One region of the Devosia sp. Z11_6 genome, then DNA from elsewhere that is predicted to be linked to it. Evidence: predicted binding sites of a transcription regulator. Region 1 holds the regulator's gene; the other holds the start of a gene.

The links. The regulator HrcA, encoded in region 1, represses chaperone genes, less so after heat shock. The targets are predictions, from matches to a motif close to GTTAGCACTCNCNNNNNGNGAGTGCTAAC.
Positions count from the first base shown of each region.
Region 2: a site for HrcA is predicted at 4,819-4,847, ahead of groES (co-chaperone GroES). Genes of this name have one in related genera too.

Region 1 is NZ_JBYUNQ010000002.1:418,163-426,131, forward strand. It holds gene hemW (radical SAM family heme chaperone HemW) at 1-684, opposite strand, end outside; gene AC3YMN_RS07225 (non-canonical purine NTP pyrophosphatase) at 739-1,386, opposite strand; gene AC3YMN_RS07230 (hypothetical protein) at 1,383-1,556, opposite strand; gene rph (ribonuclease PH) at 1,553-2,269, opposite strand; gene hrcA (heat-inducible transcriptional repressor HrcA) at 2,413-3,495, shown strand; gene grpE (nucleotide exchange factor GrpE) at 3,568-4,149, shown strand; gene pncA (bifunctional nicotinamidase/pyrazinamidase) at 4,221-4,856, opposite strand; gene pabB (aminodeoxychorismate synthase component I) at 4,853-6,655, opposite strand; gene dnaK (molecular chaperone DnaK) at 6,938-7,969, shown strand, end outside.
Region 2 is NZ_JBYUNQ010000005.1:139,372-147,340, reverse strand. It holds gene AC3YMN_RS15310 (ATP phosphoribosyltransferase regulatory subunit) at 1-846, shown strand, start outside; gene hisG (ATP phosphoribosyltransferase) at 843-1,550, shown strand; gene AC3YMN_RS15300 (TSUP family transporter) at 1,637-2,389, shown strand; gene AC3YMN_RS15295 (BrnA antitoxin family protein) at 2,395-2,637, opposite strand; gene groL (chaperonin GroEL) at 2,776-4,416, opposite strand; gene groES (co-chaperone GroES) at 4,487-4,777, opposite strand; gene AC3YMN_RS15280 (DUF427 domain-containing protein) at 4,962-5,324, shown strand; gene AC3YMN_RS15275 (hypothetical protein) at 5,386-5,583, shown strand; gene AC3YMN_RS15270 (DMT family transporter) at 5,605-6,570, shown strand; gene AC3YMN_RS15265 (dihydrofolate reductase family protein) at 6,567-7,112, opposite strand; gene AC3YMN_RS15260 (sigma-54-dependent transcriptional regulator) at 7,178-7,969, opposite strand, start outside.

The DNA.
Region 1 (7,969 bases):
CTGAGTCAGCTCATAGAAATCGGCGGACAGATCCTCATCGGGCATAATGAGCTTGCCGGCGCGATGCAGGTCGAAATAGCGCGTGCCCTGCTCGATGGTGAGCTGGTAGAGCGAGATATGGCCACGCGCGAGCCAGAGGCCTTCCTTGAGCTCGTCTTCCCAATCCTCGAGGGTTTGACCGGGGCGGGCATAGATCAGATCGAAGCTCGAGCGATCAAAGATCGACTGGGCGATGCGCACGGCAGCGATAGCTTCATCGACGGTGTGGCGGCGGCCGAGGTCAGCCAACGGCTTGTCGCGCAGGGACTGCACGCCGAGCGAGACACGGTTGATGCCGGCGGAACGAAAACCCTTGAAGCGGTCTACTTCGACGCTGGTGGGATTGGCTTCGAGCGTGATCTCGGCGCGTGGTTCGACCGTCCAATGGGCGGCGATGGTATCGAGAATGGTGCCGACGGCCCACGGGCTCATCAGCGAGGGCGTGCCGCCGCCAAAAAAGATCGACTGCACGACCCGGCCGGGAGTGAGGCTGGCGGTATGGGCAATCTCGCGCTGATAGGCGGCGACAAAGGCCTGCTCATCGAGCGGGCCGCGATGCACATGGGAATTGAAATCGCAGTAGGGGCACTTGGCCGCGCAAAAGGGCCAGTGCACATAAACGCCAAAGAGGTCGTTACGGCTCATGCGGCAGCCCCCTCATGTGGGTTGGTGGCGTGGCAGCGATTGGCGGGCACGCGATCAAGCCTGCTCAATTTGGCCCTCGACGAATTTGGCAAAGGCGCGGGCGCGGTGGGAGAGACCCTCCTGACCCGGAGCCCAGCCATGTTTGACGCGCGAGGGCATTTCGCCAAAGGTGACGTCGAAGCCTTCGGGCATGAAGACGGGATCAAAGCCGAAGCCGACATCGCCGCGTGGCGGCCAGACCAGTGTGCCATCGATGCGGCCCTCGTAGAGGGCGTCGCGGCCATCGGGATGGGCGAGGCAAAGCGTGGCGCGGAAGGAGCCGTGGCGCTGGGCTGGCGTTGTGGCATTGGCAGCCTGGAGGGCATCCTCGACGCGCTTCATGCCGTGATTAAAGTCGCGGTTGGGGCCGGCCCAATTGGCGGTGTAGACGCCGGGATCGCCGCCCAGCGCATCCACGCACAGGCCGGAATCATCGGACAGGGCCAGCATATTGGCGGCGCTCGCGGCGGCATGGGCCTTGATGCGGGCGTTTTCGGCAAAACTGGTGCCGGTTTCATCGGGCTCGGGCAGATCAAGCTGCGCGGCCGAGATCAGCTCGAGCCCGAAGGGGGCAAACAATTCCCGGAATTCGGCCAGCTTGCCGGCATTGTGCGACGCCAGCACGAGGCGGTCACCAGCGCGAAGACGGGGAATGGCGGTCATTTGGGGGATCCTTGCCGGGCCTTGCTGCGCCCGGCCGAGGCGCGGGCGGATTGATCAAGGGCGCGCGCCACATCATGCCAGATGGGGCAATTGGTGCCGGGCGTGCTGCGGCCGCTTGCCTGGGGGGCAGTCGTGGCGGCGCCGCTTTTCTTGCCGAAAAACAGGTTCATGCTTGCAGTGCTGCTGTTTGAAGGCGGGTGAGTTCGGCGATGCCGGTTTCGGCCAGGCCCATGAGCTGGTCGAGCTCGTCGCGGCTGAACGGGGCGCCTTCGGCGGTGCCCTGGATTTCCACGAACTTGCCCGAGCCGGTCATAACGAAATTGGCATCGGTATGGGCTTCGACATCTTCAAGATAATCGAGATCGAGCACCGGGGTGCCGCGATAGATGCCGCAGGACACGGCGGCCACGGAATCGCGCAAGGCCGGACCGCGGGTAAGCTTGCGCTCCTCCATCCAGCGGATGGCATCGGCAAGCGCGATATAAGCGCCGGTGATGGCGGCGGTGCGGGTACCGCCATCGGCTTCGAGTACGTCGCAATCGAGGGTGACCTGGTTTTCGCCCAGCATGGGGAGATCCACCACGGCGCGCAGCGAGCGACCGATGAGGCGCTGGATTTCCTGGGTGCGGCCCGATTGCTTGCCGGCGGTCGCTTCGCGGCGGGTGCGCGAGCCGGTGGCGCGGGGCAGCATGCCGTATTCGGCAGTGACCCAGCCCTGGCCCTTGTTGCGCAGCCAGCCCGGCAGATTGGTTTCCACCGAAGCGGTCACCAGAACCTTGGTATCGCCGAACGAGACAAGGCAGGATCCCTCGGCTTTCAGCGAAACATTGCGCTCGATGGAAATCGCGCGCATCTGGTTGGGTTCGCGTCCGGAAGGGCGCATAGGCAATCACCTTGGCAGTAAAAAACAGTTAACCGCCTCTTAACCCTCTCTGCAGGTCCTCACAAGCCAGGCTGGCTTGGCGAATGGCCGCAATGCCCCTAAATGAATGGGGAGGGTTAAAGCCGACAATTTGAACGAATATGATGGTCAAGCCACCCGAAGACTTTCTCGCCGTCCTCAATACGCGCAGCCAGGATATCTTCCGGCGCATCGTGGAGCGCTATCTCGACACGGGCCAGCCGGTGGGTTCGCGTGATCTGAGCCGCATGCTGCAACTGGGCCTGTCGCCCGCTTCGGTGCGCAATGTGATGGCCGATCTCGAGGATCTCGGGCTGATTGCCGCACCCCATGTTTCGGCCGGGCGCGCGCCCACCCAGGAGGGCCTGCGCTTTTTCGTTGATGCGATGCTGGAAGTGGGTGCCGTCGACGAGCGCGAGCGCAATCGCATTGCCCAGCACATCGCCGAAACCGCGCAGGGCGGGCAGGTGGAAGACCTCCTCGCCGAGGCCAGCCAGCTGCTGTCGGGGCTAAGCCAGGGCGCGGGCGTGGTGATCGCGACCAAAGCGGATATGGTGCTCAAGCACATCGAATTTGTCCGGCTCGACCAAGCTCGCGCGATGGCGATCCTGGTGGGGGAGGACGGGCAGGTGGAAAACCGCATCCTGCCCCTGCCCCCGGGCCTGACCGCCAGTGCGCTGCAACAGGCCAGCAATTACCTTGCCCATCATGTGGTGGGGCGCACCATTGCGGAAGCGCGCAAGGCGCTGGGCGAGCAGCGCGCCGAGCAGCGGACGGAACTGGACGAGCTGACCCAAAAGCTGGTTGATTCCGGGATCGCGACACTGAGCCAGCCATCGCCGGCGGCGCAGCCCACGGTGATCGTGCGGGGCCGGGCCAATCTGTTGAATGACACCATGGCGTCCGAAGACATGGCGCGCATGCGACAGCTATTCGACGAACTCGAAAGCAAGGACGGGTTGCTGGAGCTCTTGGGAGATGCGGAAAACGCCCAGGGCGTGCGCATCTTTATCGGCTCGGAAAACAAGTTGTTTTCCCTTTCGGGATCTTCGGTGATCCTGAGCCCCTACAAGGACGCCAATGACAAGGTGGTGGGCGTGCTTGGGGTTATCGGGCCGACGCGGCTCAATTATGCCCGTATCGTGCCGGTGGTGGACTATACCGCCAATGTCATCACCTCGATGATGGCGCGCAAGGGGCGCGGCTAGGGAGGGTTGAAAAAGCCGGTGCATTGACCGATATCGGGGGCAAATTCATTCCCAATGCGAAAGCTTGCCCTTATGAGCGACGAAAACACCTCGCCCAGCGAAGAATTCGAGATCGAAACGCCCGTACCGGAAAGCGAAGTGGATCCCGTGGAAGCCTTGCGCGCCGAGAATGCCGAGCTCAAGGACCGGGTGCTGCGCACGGCAGCGGAGATGGAAAACCTGCGCAAGCGCATGGAACGCGATATTGCCGATACGCGCTCCTATGCCATTTCCGGGTTTGCCCGCGACATGCTCTCGGCCACCGATGCACTGAGCCGGGCGCTGATGGTGCTGCCGCCCGAAGCGCGCGAATCGGGCGATGCCACGACCAAGTCCCTGATCGAGGGCATCGAGATGACCGAGCGCGAAATGCAGCGCCTGCTGGCCAAGCATGGCGTCAAGCCGATCGAAGCCGAAGGACAGAAGTTCGATCCGCACAAGCACCAGGCGATGTTTGAAGTGCCCGATCCCAGCCATCCCGAAGGGACGGTGGTGCAGGTGGTGCAGACCGGCTTTGCCATCGGCGATCGCGTGCTGCGCCCGGCGATGGTTGGTGTGGCCAAGGGTGGCCCCCGCGCCGCAGACGGCGCCGAAACTGTTGATAAATCAGCCTGATTGCTTAGGTACGGTTCTGAAAATCCCCGCTTTGGCGGGGATTTTTGTTTGTAGGGAGTGGGGAGGGCCCGCTACCCTAAAATATCCCTGCTCATCAGGCGGCCGATGCCCGCGTCCTGCATTTGGGTCCAGGCTTGTTGCAGTGAACCATTGCTGTCGATGGCGCGGCTGGCGTCTTCGATCACGCTGACATCGAGGCCCGCCTCGGCGGCATCGAGCGCGGTCCAGGCGACGCAGAAATCGGTGGCGAGACCCGCAACATAGATCTTGGCGAGGCGCCGTTCGGCGAGATAGCCGCCCAGGCCGGTGCGGGTGCGGCGGTCGGCTTCCTGGAAGCCGGAATAGGAATCAACGCCGCGGTTATAGCCCTTGCGGATGGTCAGCTGCGCATGGGGGATATCGAGATCGGCCGAAATCTGCGCGCCGTGGGTGTCCCAAACGCAATGGTCGGGCCACAGGACCTGGGTGCCATAGGGCAACTCGATGGTTTGGAAGGGTTGGGTGCCGGGATGCTGACTGGCAAAGGAGATGTGATCGGCGGGGTGCCAGTCCTGGGTCAGCACCACATGGGTAAAGCGGCGGGCCAGCTGGTTGATCAGCGGCACGATTTCGTCACCGCCGGGCACGGCAAGGCTGCCGCCGGGCAGGAAATCATTTTGCACATCCACCACGATCAGAACGTCATGCGGGGTGATGTCGAAGGTCATGTGGCATCCTTGCTTGGGCGGTGAATCCAGCTGGCGCGGAGCAAGCCGCGCACGGAATTACCGAGATAAATGGCGTCGGCGCTTGCCAGGTCATCAAGGGTCAGGCGCGCCTCCCTCGCTGCGCCGGTTGCGAGCAGTTCAGCACGCAAGGTGCCGGGCAGCAAGCCGGCCTCGAGCGGCGGGGTGAGGAGCACGCCGCCCTGGCGCAGGAACAGGGAGGTAATGGAGCCTTCGGTCAGCTCGCCGCGCTCGTTGAGAAAGACGACTTCGTCGACGCCAAGCGCGGCCGCGGCGCGCTGGCGCGGCTCGTCGTAAAAAGCGCGGTTGGTGGTTTTATGCGCCAGCCAGAGCGAGCCGGAATCGAGCCGCTCCTCGGCAACCGCGAAGCGGAACAGCGCCGGGTTGGCCGGCAACGGGGTGGCGGACAGGCCGAGCCCCGTCACCTGGTCGAGAGTAAGGCGCACCCGCATGGCCGGCTCGCTCCAGCCGGCAGCGATGTCGGTGAGGAGGCTTGTTGCGGCGTAGCGGTCGAACGGCATGTTGAAATATTGCGCGGAAGCGGCGATGCGATCGAGATGGCGCTCGAGCAGCCAAAAGCTCGTGGTGTTGGTCCAGCGCAGGGTTTCGATCAGGCAGATGGGTGGGCTCTTGTCCGCAAGAAAAGCCATTTTCAGCAGTGCTTCCTCATATTCGTCCTCGGCCACCGAGTCGGCAACGATGCCCCCGCCGATGCCGATTTCCCCCTGCCCCTCCCCGTCGATCACAGCGGTGCGGATCGCGACGTTGAGCGTAAGGTCCCCATTGGGGGCGAAATAGCCGATCGAGCCGGTGTAAAGCCCACGCGGTTCGGCCTCCACCGCGGCGATGATTTCCATGGCCCGCAGTTTTGGCGCCCCGGTGATGGAGCCGCAGGGGAAGAGCTGGGCCAGCAGCTGGGTGGTGCACACATCGGGCAAGCGCTGCGCGGTGATGCCCGAGGTCATGGTGTGGAGCGTGCGCAGGGTTTGCACCGAAAAGAGGTCGGTGACCTGCACCGAGCCGACGGCGCTGATGCGGGACAGATCGTTGCGCAAGAGATCAACGATCATCAGGTTTTCGGCGCGGTTCTTGGGATCGGCGGCGAGGGCCGCGCGGCCCGCTTCGTCCTGTGCAATGGTGCCGGCGCGCCGCCGCGTGCCCTTCATCGGGCGAGCGGACAGCGTGCCGCCGGTGCTGGCGACAAAAAGTTCGGGCGAGCGCGACAAGATCCAGTGCTCGCCGGTGTTGATGAGCGCGCCATAGGCAACCTGCTGCTTGCGCGCGAGATCGCGATAAAGCGCGGCGGGGTGGCCTTCAAGGCGGAAGCGGGCCTTGAAGGTGAGGTTGACCTGATAGGTGTCGCCGGCGCCGATCCATTGCTGCACTTGCCCGAAGCCCGGGGCGTAATCGGCAAAGGGCCGGCTGGGGACGAGGTCGAGGGCTTCTGCGCCCTGCCCGGCTATGGCGCTGTCGAGGCGTTGGTCTACTTCCCCGGCGGACAAGCGTTGGGGCGCGCTGTAGAGGCCAAGCCAAAGCAGGGGAAAAGGCGAGCGCTCGGGCAGGAGGGGCTCGAGGCGCTCTTCAAACAAAAAGCCGAGCTCATAGCTCAGAAACCCGGCGGCCCAGAAGCCCTGCTGCTTGGCTCGTTCCAGTTCCGCCAGGGCGGCTCGGGCTTCCTCGCTGGTATGGGCCACAAGGATGGCGTGCGGGTCCGTGAACAGCAGATTGGTGCCGTCGGGCGCGAGATTGTCGTGGAGCAGCACTGAGCCGGGAGCGAACATGGCTTTGATTCTATTGTGGATGGGCCGCCGTGCAAAGCCACTTGGCGCGAGCGCGGCCGGGTGGCACAAGCAGCGCCGGGCCGGCACGATGGCGGCCCCGGAGGGCCCCTCGTTCAGGCAAATCGCTTTTGTTCTGCTTGAACGCTTCCAGCCCCCCTCCTATATACCCCTCACGCTCAGCAATGAGCACACCCAATTCAAGGAAACCCGGCTCCGAAGGCCCTGGAAACCCGCTTTCAAGAGGGGTTTCGATCAAGGGTTTTGCTTAAAAAGAGGCACGTTATGGCTAAAGTAATCGGTATCGACCTGGGCACCACCAATAGCTGCGTCGCCGTGATGGACGGCAGCAATCCCAAGGTGATTGAGAACGCCGAAGGGGCGCGTACCACCCCCTCCATGGTGGCATTTTCCAAGGATGGCGAGCGTTTGGTTGGCCAGCCGGCCAAACGGCAGGCGGTGACCAATCCCGAAGGCACGCTGTTTGCCGTCAAGCGCCTGATCGGGCGCCGCTTCGATGACGCGGTTGTGGCCAAGGACAAGAACCTGGTGCCCTTCAAGATCGTCAAGGCGGACAATGGCGACGCCTGGGTGGAAGCCTCGGGCGAGAAATATTCGCCCTCGCAGGTCTCGGCCATGATCCTGCAGAAGATGAAGGAAACCGCCGAATCCTATCTCGGTGAAACCGTCACCCAGGCGGTGATCACGGTTCCCGCCTACTTCAACGATTCGCAGCGCCAGGCCACCAAGGATGCCGGCAAGATTGCCGGCCTTGAAGTGCTGCGCATCATCAACGAGCCCACCGCAGCGGCGCTGGCCTATGGCCTCGACAAGAAGAACAGCGGCACCATTGCCGTTTATGACCTTGGCGGTGGCACGTTCGACGTGTCGATCCTCGAGATCGGCGATGGCGTCTTTGAAGTGAAATCCACCAATGGCGACACGTTCCTGGGTGGCGAGGACTTCGACAACCGCCTGATGGATTATCTGGCCGACGAGTTCAAGAAAGAGCAGGGCATCGACCTGCGCAATGACAAGCTCGCCCTGCAGCGCCTCAAGGAAGCTGCCGAAAAGGCCAAAATTGAACTTTCGAGCGCAACCCAGACCGAAATCAACCTACCCTTCATCACGGCAGACGCTTCGGGCCCCAAGCACCTGACGCTCAAGCTGACGCGCTCCAAGCTCGAAACTCTCGTGGAAGACCTGATCCAGCGGACCATCGACCCCTGCAAGCAGGCGATGAAGGATGCCGGGGTTTCGGCAGCCCAGATCGACGAAGTGGTGCTGGTGGGCGGCATGAGCCGCATGCCCAAGGTC
Region 2 (7,969 bases), on a different contig from region 1:
AATGGCGCCGGTGAGCCGGCCGCTTTTTCCTATCTGGGTCCGATCTTTCGCCAGCGCGAGGGCCTTCCCGCCGAGTTCGACCAGGCGGGGCTTGAACTCGTCGCGCAGCCCAATGGCGATGTAGCCCTCGATCAGGTGCTGACCTTTGCCCGCGCCGCGCTCGACCTTTATGGCGTGCGCCCGCACATCCGGCTCGGCGGTGTTGGCTTGTTCGAGGCCTTGCTGGCCCAGGCCGACATGCCCGCGCCCTGGCGCCCCCGCATCCGCCACCGCTTCGGCCACACCGAGGCCATGGCTCGGCTGCTCAGCCGGCTGGAGGCCGCCCCGGACGCTCCCCGCGCCGAGCAGCCCACGCGCGAAGCGCTGATCGGCGAGATTACCGAAAACATGGTGGCGGCGGGCCTCAGCCTGTCGGAAGGACGCACCCCCACCGAAATCGCCGACCGCTATCTCGAGCAGCAGGCGCTTGATGCCGCCCATGTGCCCCCCACAACCCTGGCGCTGCTGCGGGACTATCTCGCCATTTCCGGCCCCGTATTGCAGGCGCTGACCCGGCTCGAAGCGCTGGCGGCGCGGCACCGGCTGATGCTGGGCGCCCCCATTCGCACTATTCGCCGGCATCTCGACAATCTGGGCGAAGCCCATGTGAGCTTTGACGCCAGCTTCTCGCCCCGGCTCGATTATTACACGGGCATTGTTTTCGAGATGCGCGGTCCCGGCGGCGCCGTCCTGGTGTCGGGCGGGCAATATGATCGGCTGCTCGAGCGCCTTGGCGCTACGGCGCCCATCGCCGCCTCCGGCTGCGCCGTGTGGGTTGATCGTTTGGAGGCCGAGTTAGCGCAATGACCGGCCTTACCCTTGCCGTGCCCTCCAAAGGGCGTCTTGAAGAGCAAACCCGCGACTGGTTCGCCGCCCGCGGCCTCGAGATCACCCGCCCCGGCGGCGCGCGCTCTTATCTGGGCGCAGTGGACGGACACCCCGAGATCACCGTGCGCTTTTACCCTGCGGCCGAGATTGCGCGCGAATTGATCCGCGGCACCATCGATCTGGGCGTCACCGGGCTCGACCTGATCCACGAAACCAGCGAAGTCGGGCCGGCCGCCGTCGCGGTTGCCGCCGAGCTGGGTTTTGGCAATGCCGATGTGGTGGTCGCAGTGCCCGATAGCTGGATCGATGTCACTCATCTCCATGATCTGGCCGATGTCGCTTCCGACTTCCGCTCCCGCCACGGCCGTTGGCTGCGCATTGCCACCAAATATATCACCGTCACCCGCCAGCATTTCGCCCGCGCCGGCATTGCCGAATACCGGACGGTGGAAAGCCTCGGGGCCACTGAAGCCGCGCCCGCATCCGGGGTGGCCGATATCATCGTCGATATCACCAGTACCGGCTCGACCCTTGCCGCCAACGGCCTGCGCGTATTGGAAGACGGCGTGATGTTGCGCAGCCAGGCCTGCCTGTTTGTGTCGCGTGGCGCCGATTGGACGCCCGAGCGTCGCGTGGCGCTCGAGAACATATTGGGCACGTTAGGGGCCGCCGCCGACTTCTAGCGCTGCGCCCCATTGCCAGCCCTCCCCATTGGCGGCTAAGCCAAGTGCCGACTCTTCCGCCCGCCGCCTAACCCCCGGACCCTGATATGCTGCTCGATCCCCTTGTGCTGCTGGCGCTCGCTGGCGCTGGCATGCTGGCTGGCTTTGTTGACGCCATTGCCGGGGGAGGGGGTATGATCTCGCTGCCCGCGCTGCTTTCGGCCGGCGTGCCGCCCGTGGCCGCGCTCGCGACCAACAAGCTGCAGGGCGTGGTGGGAACGAGCCTTGCGGCGCTGACCTATTGGCGGCGCGGCTTTGTCACCCTGCGCAAGCTGGTCCCGTCACTCTTCACCACCTATGCCGGCAGCCTTGTTGGCGCTCTCGTGGTCAAGCAGATCGACGTGACCCTACTCGATGTCGCGGTGCCGGTGGCGCTGATCGGGGTGGCGCTGTATTTCCTTTTCGCCCCCAACTTGTCCGACCTCGACCGCGCGCCGCGCCTGCGCTTTGAGCTTTTCGTGCCGCTGATGGGCTTTGTGCTCGGCTTTTACGATGGGGTGTTCGGTCCGGGCACTGGCTCGTTCTTCACCATCGGCTTTGTGATGCTGTTCGGGCTCGGCATTACCCGCGCTGCCGGCAACACCAAGATCCTCAACCTGACCTCAAACCTGTCGGCCCTGATCATCTTCATCATCGCCGGGGACGTGGTCTGGCCAGCCGCCATCGCCATGTCGGTTGGCCAGGTCGTGGGCGGCTATGCCGGCGCGCGCATCGGCATCCGGTTCGGGGCCAAGATCATCCGCCCGCTGGTGGTGGTCGTCTCGATCATCCTCGCCCTGCGCCTGCTGATCTTCCGCTAAAAAACCTAGTCCTCGGGCTCCAGCCCGGCGGCCTGGCGCAGCGCCGCGTTGATGCGCTCCTGCCAGCCCGGCCCATCCTCCTGAAAATGCTCCAGCACCGCCCGGTCGAGCCGCAGCGACACCAGTTCCTTGCCACCCGGTGGCGTAGCCGCCTTGGCGGGTGCCGCAGGTGCAGCTGGTTTGCTCGTGGCGCTCTTGAAGGCGGCTTCCGCCTGGTCGTAAGCGCTTCCGCGTCGTGGCGTCCGCATACAATCCTCGTGGGTTGAGAGCCCTCACTCTAGCGCGGGATCGGCGCAAGAAAAAGGCGCAGTGTTTCCACTGCGCCTTTCCAACCAAGATCGTGACTGGGAAGAAACGATCCTGAATTTTTTGCCTGAATGGCTGGACTAGAAGTCCATGCCGCCCATGCCGCCCATGCCGCCGCCGCCCGGCATTGCCGGTGCTGCGTCCTTGGGAGCCTCGACGATGAGGGCTTCGGTGGTGATCAGCAGCGAAGCAACCGAAGCTGCGTCCTGCAGAGCCGTGCGAACCACCTTGACCGGGTCGATAACGCCCAGCTGCACCAGATCGCCATACTCGCCGGTTGCGGCGTTGTAGCCGAAGGTGAGCGAGGAGTTCTCGAGGATCTTGCCCACAACTACGGAGCCTTCAGCGCCGGCGTTATTGGCAATGGTGCGTACGGGCTCCTGCAGAGCGCGCTTGACGATGGCGATACCAGCGTCCTGGTCGGCGTTGATGCCCTTGACGGTCATTGCGTTGGAAGCGCGCAGCAGCGCCACGCCACCACCAGCAACAATGCCTTCTTCAACGGCAGCACGGGTTGCGTTCAGAGCGTCGTCGACGCGGTCCTTGCGCTCCTTGACTTCCACTTCCGTGGAGCCGCCGACGCGGATCACGGCAACACCGCCAGCGAGCTTGGCCAGGCGTTCCTGCAGCTTTTCCTTGTCGTAGTCCGAAGTGGTTTCCTCGATCTGCGCCTTGATCTGGCCAACGCGACCCTGGATGTCTTCCTGGGTGCCGGCACCATCAACGATCGTGGTGTTTTCCTTGGTGATCTCGACGCGCTTGGCAGTGCCCAGCATGTCGATGGTCACGTTCTCGAGCTTGATGCCGAGATCTTCGGAGATCACCTGGCCACCGGTCAGGATGGCGATGTCTTCCAGCATGGCCTTGCGGCGGTCGCCAAAGCCAGGAGCCTTGACGGCAGCAACCTTGAGACCACCGCGCAGACGGTTGACGACGAGGGTCGCAAGAGCCTCACCTTCAATGTCTTCGGCAATGATCAGCAGCGGGCGCTGGCTCTGCACAACCGACTCGAGGATCGGCAGGATGGCCTGCAGGTTCGAGAGCTTCTTTTCGTGCAGGAGGATCACGGGATCTTCCAGAACGGCAGTCATCTTCTCGGCATTGGTCACGAAATAGGGGCTGAGATAGCCACGGTCGAACTGCATGCCTTCAACGACATCGAGCTCGGTCTCGGCAGTCTTGGCTTCCTCGACGGTGATCACACCCTCGTTGCCGACCTTCTGCATGGCTTCGGCAATCATGTCGCCGATGGACGATTCGCCATTGGCCGAAATGGTGCCGACCTGGGCGACTTCGGACGACGACTTGATCTTGGACGAAGCGGCCTTGAGCGAAGCCACGACTTCTTCCACGGCCATGTCGATGCCGCGCTTGAGATCCATTGGGTTGAAGCCGGCGGCAACAGCCTTGACGCCTTCAACAACAATGGCCTGACCCAGAACGGTCGCGGTGGTGGTGCCGTCGCCGGCGATATCGTTGGTCTTGGAGGCGACCGAACGCAGCAACTGCGCGCCCAGGTTCTCGAACTTGTCTTCCAGTTCGATTTCCTTGGCAACGGTCACGCCGTCCTTGGTGATGCGCGGAGCACCGAAGGACTTTTCGATAACGACGTTACGACCCTTGGGGCCCAGGGTCACCTTGACCGCATTGGCCAGGATGTTGACGCCACGCAGCATCTTGTCGCGCGCGTCGGTGGAGAACTTTACTTCTTTAGCTGCCATGTGAGGCGCTCCTTAAAGTGCAGACAGGGAAAAGGGCAGGGAAGCGGGCTATTTGACTGAGCAAATCGCCTTACGCTTCGACGATGCCCATGATGTCGGATTCTTTCATGATCAGCAGGTCTTCACCGTCGACCTTGACTTCGGTGCCGCTCCACTTGCCAAACAGCACGCGGTCGCCGGCCTTGACGTCCAGCGCCACAACCTTGCCGCTGTCATCGCGGGCACCTGGGCCAACTGCAACAATAACGCCTTCGGAGGGCTTTTCCTTGGCGGTGTCGGGAATGATGATCCCGCCTTTAGTCTTTTCCTCGCTGTCGAGACGGCGGACGACCACGCGGTCGTGGAGGGGACGGAAGCTCATGATTGCTCCTATAGCATCATCGGGACTGCAAATTCGCGCCCTTTGGCACTCACCGAGTGAGAGTGCTAACAGGGTGTCGCTGATATATGCAGGGGGCGCATCCGAGTCAAGCCGGGGCAGGGTGAACCCCGGGCGGGGATGATGCGTTGAGCACCGATACGCACAGCTAGAAAGGCACGAGATCATGACCGTTCAATGTCTTGATAAGGACATCAAGATCCGGCCGGCCGAAGGCCGCGTCCACGTCATCTTCGATGACGCGGAAATTGCCGATTCCATCCGGGCGCTGGAAGTCGATGAGCCCGGCTCCCCGCTGCGCATTTACCTGCCGCGCGAGGACATCCAGCCCGGTATTCTCGAGGCCACCGACACCCACACCACCTGCCCCTATAAGGGCGAGGCCTCCTACTACACCATCAAGACCCTGACGGCGACTGCCGAGGATGCTGCCTGGTATTATCCCGATCCTTGTCCACTGGTGGAGCCCATCCGCGATATGATCGCCTTCTGGGGCGACAAGATCGAATATCGCCGCACAGCGGTTTAACCGCCATTGCGGGTTGCCTTGGGGCTTTCATCGCCCCAGGGCTTGGGGCATAAGGGAAGCCATGAACACACCAGCTCAACCCCTCCAGATCCGCCTGCGCCTCAAGGGCGGCAGTGGCCAGAACGCCAATTGGCAATGGGAACTGCTCGATGCCGCCGGCGCCGTTGTCAAATCCGGCAGCGCCATGGGCCCCGAACACAAGGCCTTCGCCACCGCCCGCCAGGCCAAGGAAAAACTCGAAAAAGCCGCTGCCAACTAAGCCAGCGCAAACGAGACGCAAGTGACACTTTCCGGCGGGGCCAACCCGGCTTTTTCTCCACCTGCCACGGTTGCTCCGCTACGCGGCATCACCCTCAAGGTTGCTTCGGTCTGCGTTTTCGTAGCGATGTCGGCCCTGATCAAGGCGGCCGAGAACATCCCCGCGGGCGAACTCGTGTTCTACCGCTGCTTTTTCGCCATCGTGCCGGTGCTGGTTTATCTCGCGTGGCAGGGCAATCTGCGTTTCGGCCTGCACACCAACAATCCGTTCGGCCATGTGCTGCGTGGCCTCATCGGCATCGCCTCCATGGGCCTGAGCTTTTACGGGCTCACCATGCTGCCGCTGCCCGAGGCCATTGCCATTGGCTATGCCGCGCCGCTGGTCGTGGTGGTGCTGGGCGCCGTGCTGCTCAAGGAGCGGGTGCAGCTTTACCGCTGGACGGCGGTGATCGTGGGCCTCGTCGGCGTGATCATCATGCTTTGGCCGCGGCTCACCATCCTGAGCGGGCAAACCGCCATGGGCACCGGCGAAACCCTGGGGGCGCTCGCCGCGCTGCTTGCTGCCATCTTTTCGGCCTTTGCCATGATGCAGGTGCGCCGCCTCGTGCAAACCGAGCGCACCGAAACCATCGTGCTGTATTTCTTCATCACCGGCTCGGTGCTGTCGCTGTTGACCCTGCCGTTCGGCTGGGTTTGGCCGACGCTGGAGCAGACGGTGATCCTCGTCCTGGCGGGCATTGCCGGCGGCGTCGGGCAAATCCTCCTCACTGCCAGCTATCGCCATGCCGAAATGTCGGTGATCGCTCCGTTCGAATATACCTCGCTGCTGCTCGGCCTGGCGGTGGGTTACTTCGCTTTCGGCGACATCCCGACGCTGCCCATGCTGGGCGGCGCTGCGATCGTGATCGCCTCGGGCATCTTCATCATCTTCCGCGAGCACCGCCTGGGGCTCGATCGGAACAAGGCCCGCCAGGCCAGCAGCCTTTAGGCCGCATTGCCGGGGACGCGATAGCGCGATTGCACCAGGCCCGATGGAAAGGCCTGGGTTTCCACATGCTCGAGCACCAGGTCGGCCCCAAGCGGCCCGAACAGGGGAATGCCCTCGCCGATCAACACCGGAATACGGCTAATCACCAGATCCTCGATCAGCCCGGCGCGCAAAAACGCCTGGATCAGTTTGCCGCCATCCACATAAGCCGCGCGCCAGCCCCGGCCCGCGACCCGCTGCATCGCCTCCTCGGGCGTTGCATCCACAATCTCGACTTTGTCGGCAATCTCCTCGGGCAGATCGGTCTGGGTGATGCTGCCGCTCAGCACCAGCACGGGCTTGGAATAAAACCACGGCCGGAAATGCTTGATCACCTCATAGGTGCCGCGCCCCATGATCACCCCATCCACTCGTTCCATATGGGCGTTGAAACCGTGATCCTCGCCAAGCGTCGGGTAATCCGTCAGCCAGGCGATGTCGTCATTCTTGCGCGCGATAAAGCCATCCAGGCTGGTGCCGATAAACACATGACCAGTGGTCACAACTCACCTCCATTGCTGAACCGGGCTTGATCTAAATCCGTGCCCTGTCAAACCCTGGCAGCAGGCTAGCTGGCCACCTCCAGCCCAGCCCAGCCCTGGCGCTTGCGGTAGATGGTCGAGGGGCTGATCTCCAGGGCCGCTGCCGCCAGCGAGATATTGCCGCCAAAGCTGGCAATGGCATCCTCGATGATGCGCTGTTCCTGCTCCCACATTGGCCGCACCGGCGAACGGCGCTCGGCCCGATTGCCGCCGGGGCCCAGTTCGCCCACTGCAGCGCTCGAAGCCACCATGGCCGCACTGACCTCGCCGCCATCGGCGAGCACGGCGATGCGCCGCATCAGATTCTCCAATTGCCGCACATTGCCGGGCCATTCCGATCCGCCCAGCACCGCAACCGCCTCGGGCGAAAACCCGGAGAACTGCTTGCCCTGCTCGCGCCCGAACCGCTCAAGGAAATGGCGGGCGAGGGGCAACACGTCGCTTGGCCGTTGCCGCAGCGGCGGCAGGTGGATCGGCAACACATGCAGCCGGTAAAACAGGTCTTCGCGCAATTGGCGGGTTTCGATCAGCTGCGTCAGCGGCTCCTTGGTGGCGCAAACCACTCGTATATCGAGCGCGTTGGTTGGCGCCTCGCCCTCGCCAGTGATCCGGCCGGTCTGCAACAGGTGCAGCAGCTTGGCCTGCAGTTCGGGGTCGAGTTGCGCAACTTCGTCAAGAAACAGCGTGCCGCCATCCGCCCGCCGCGCCGCGCCCACGCCATCCGAGCCGGCGCCGAACAATTCGCGTGCCAGGGAATCAGCGTCGGCTGCCGCGCAGTTCACCACGACCATGGGGCGGCCAGCGCGTGGGCTGCTGCC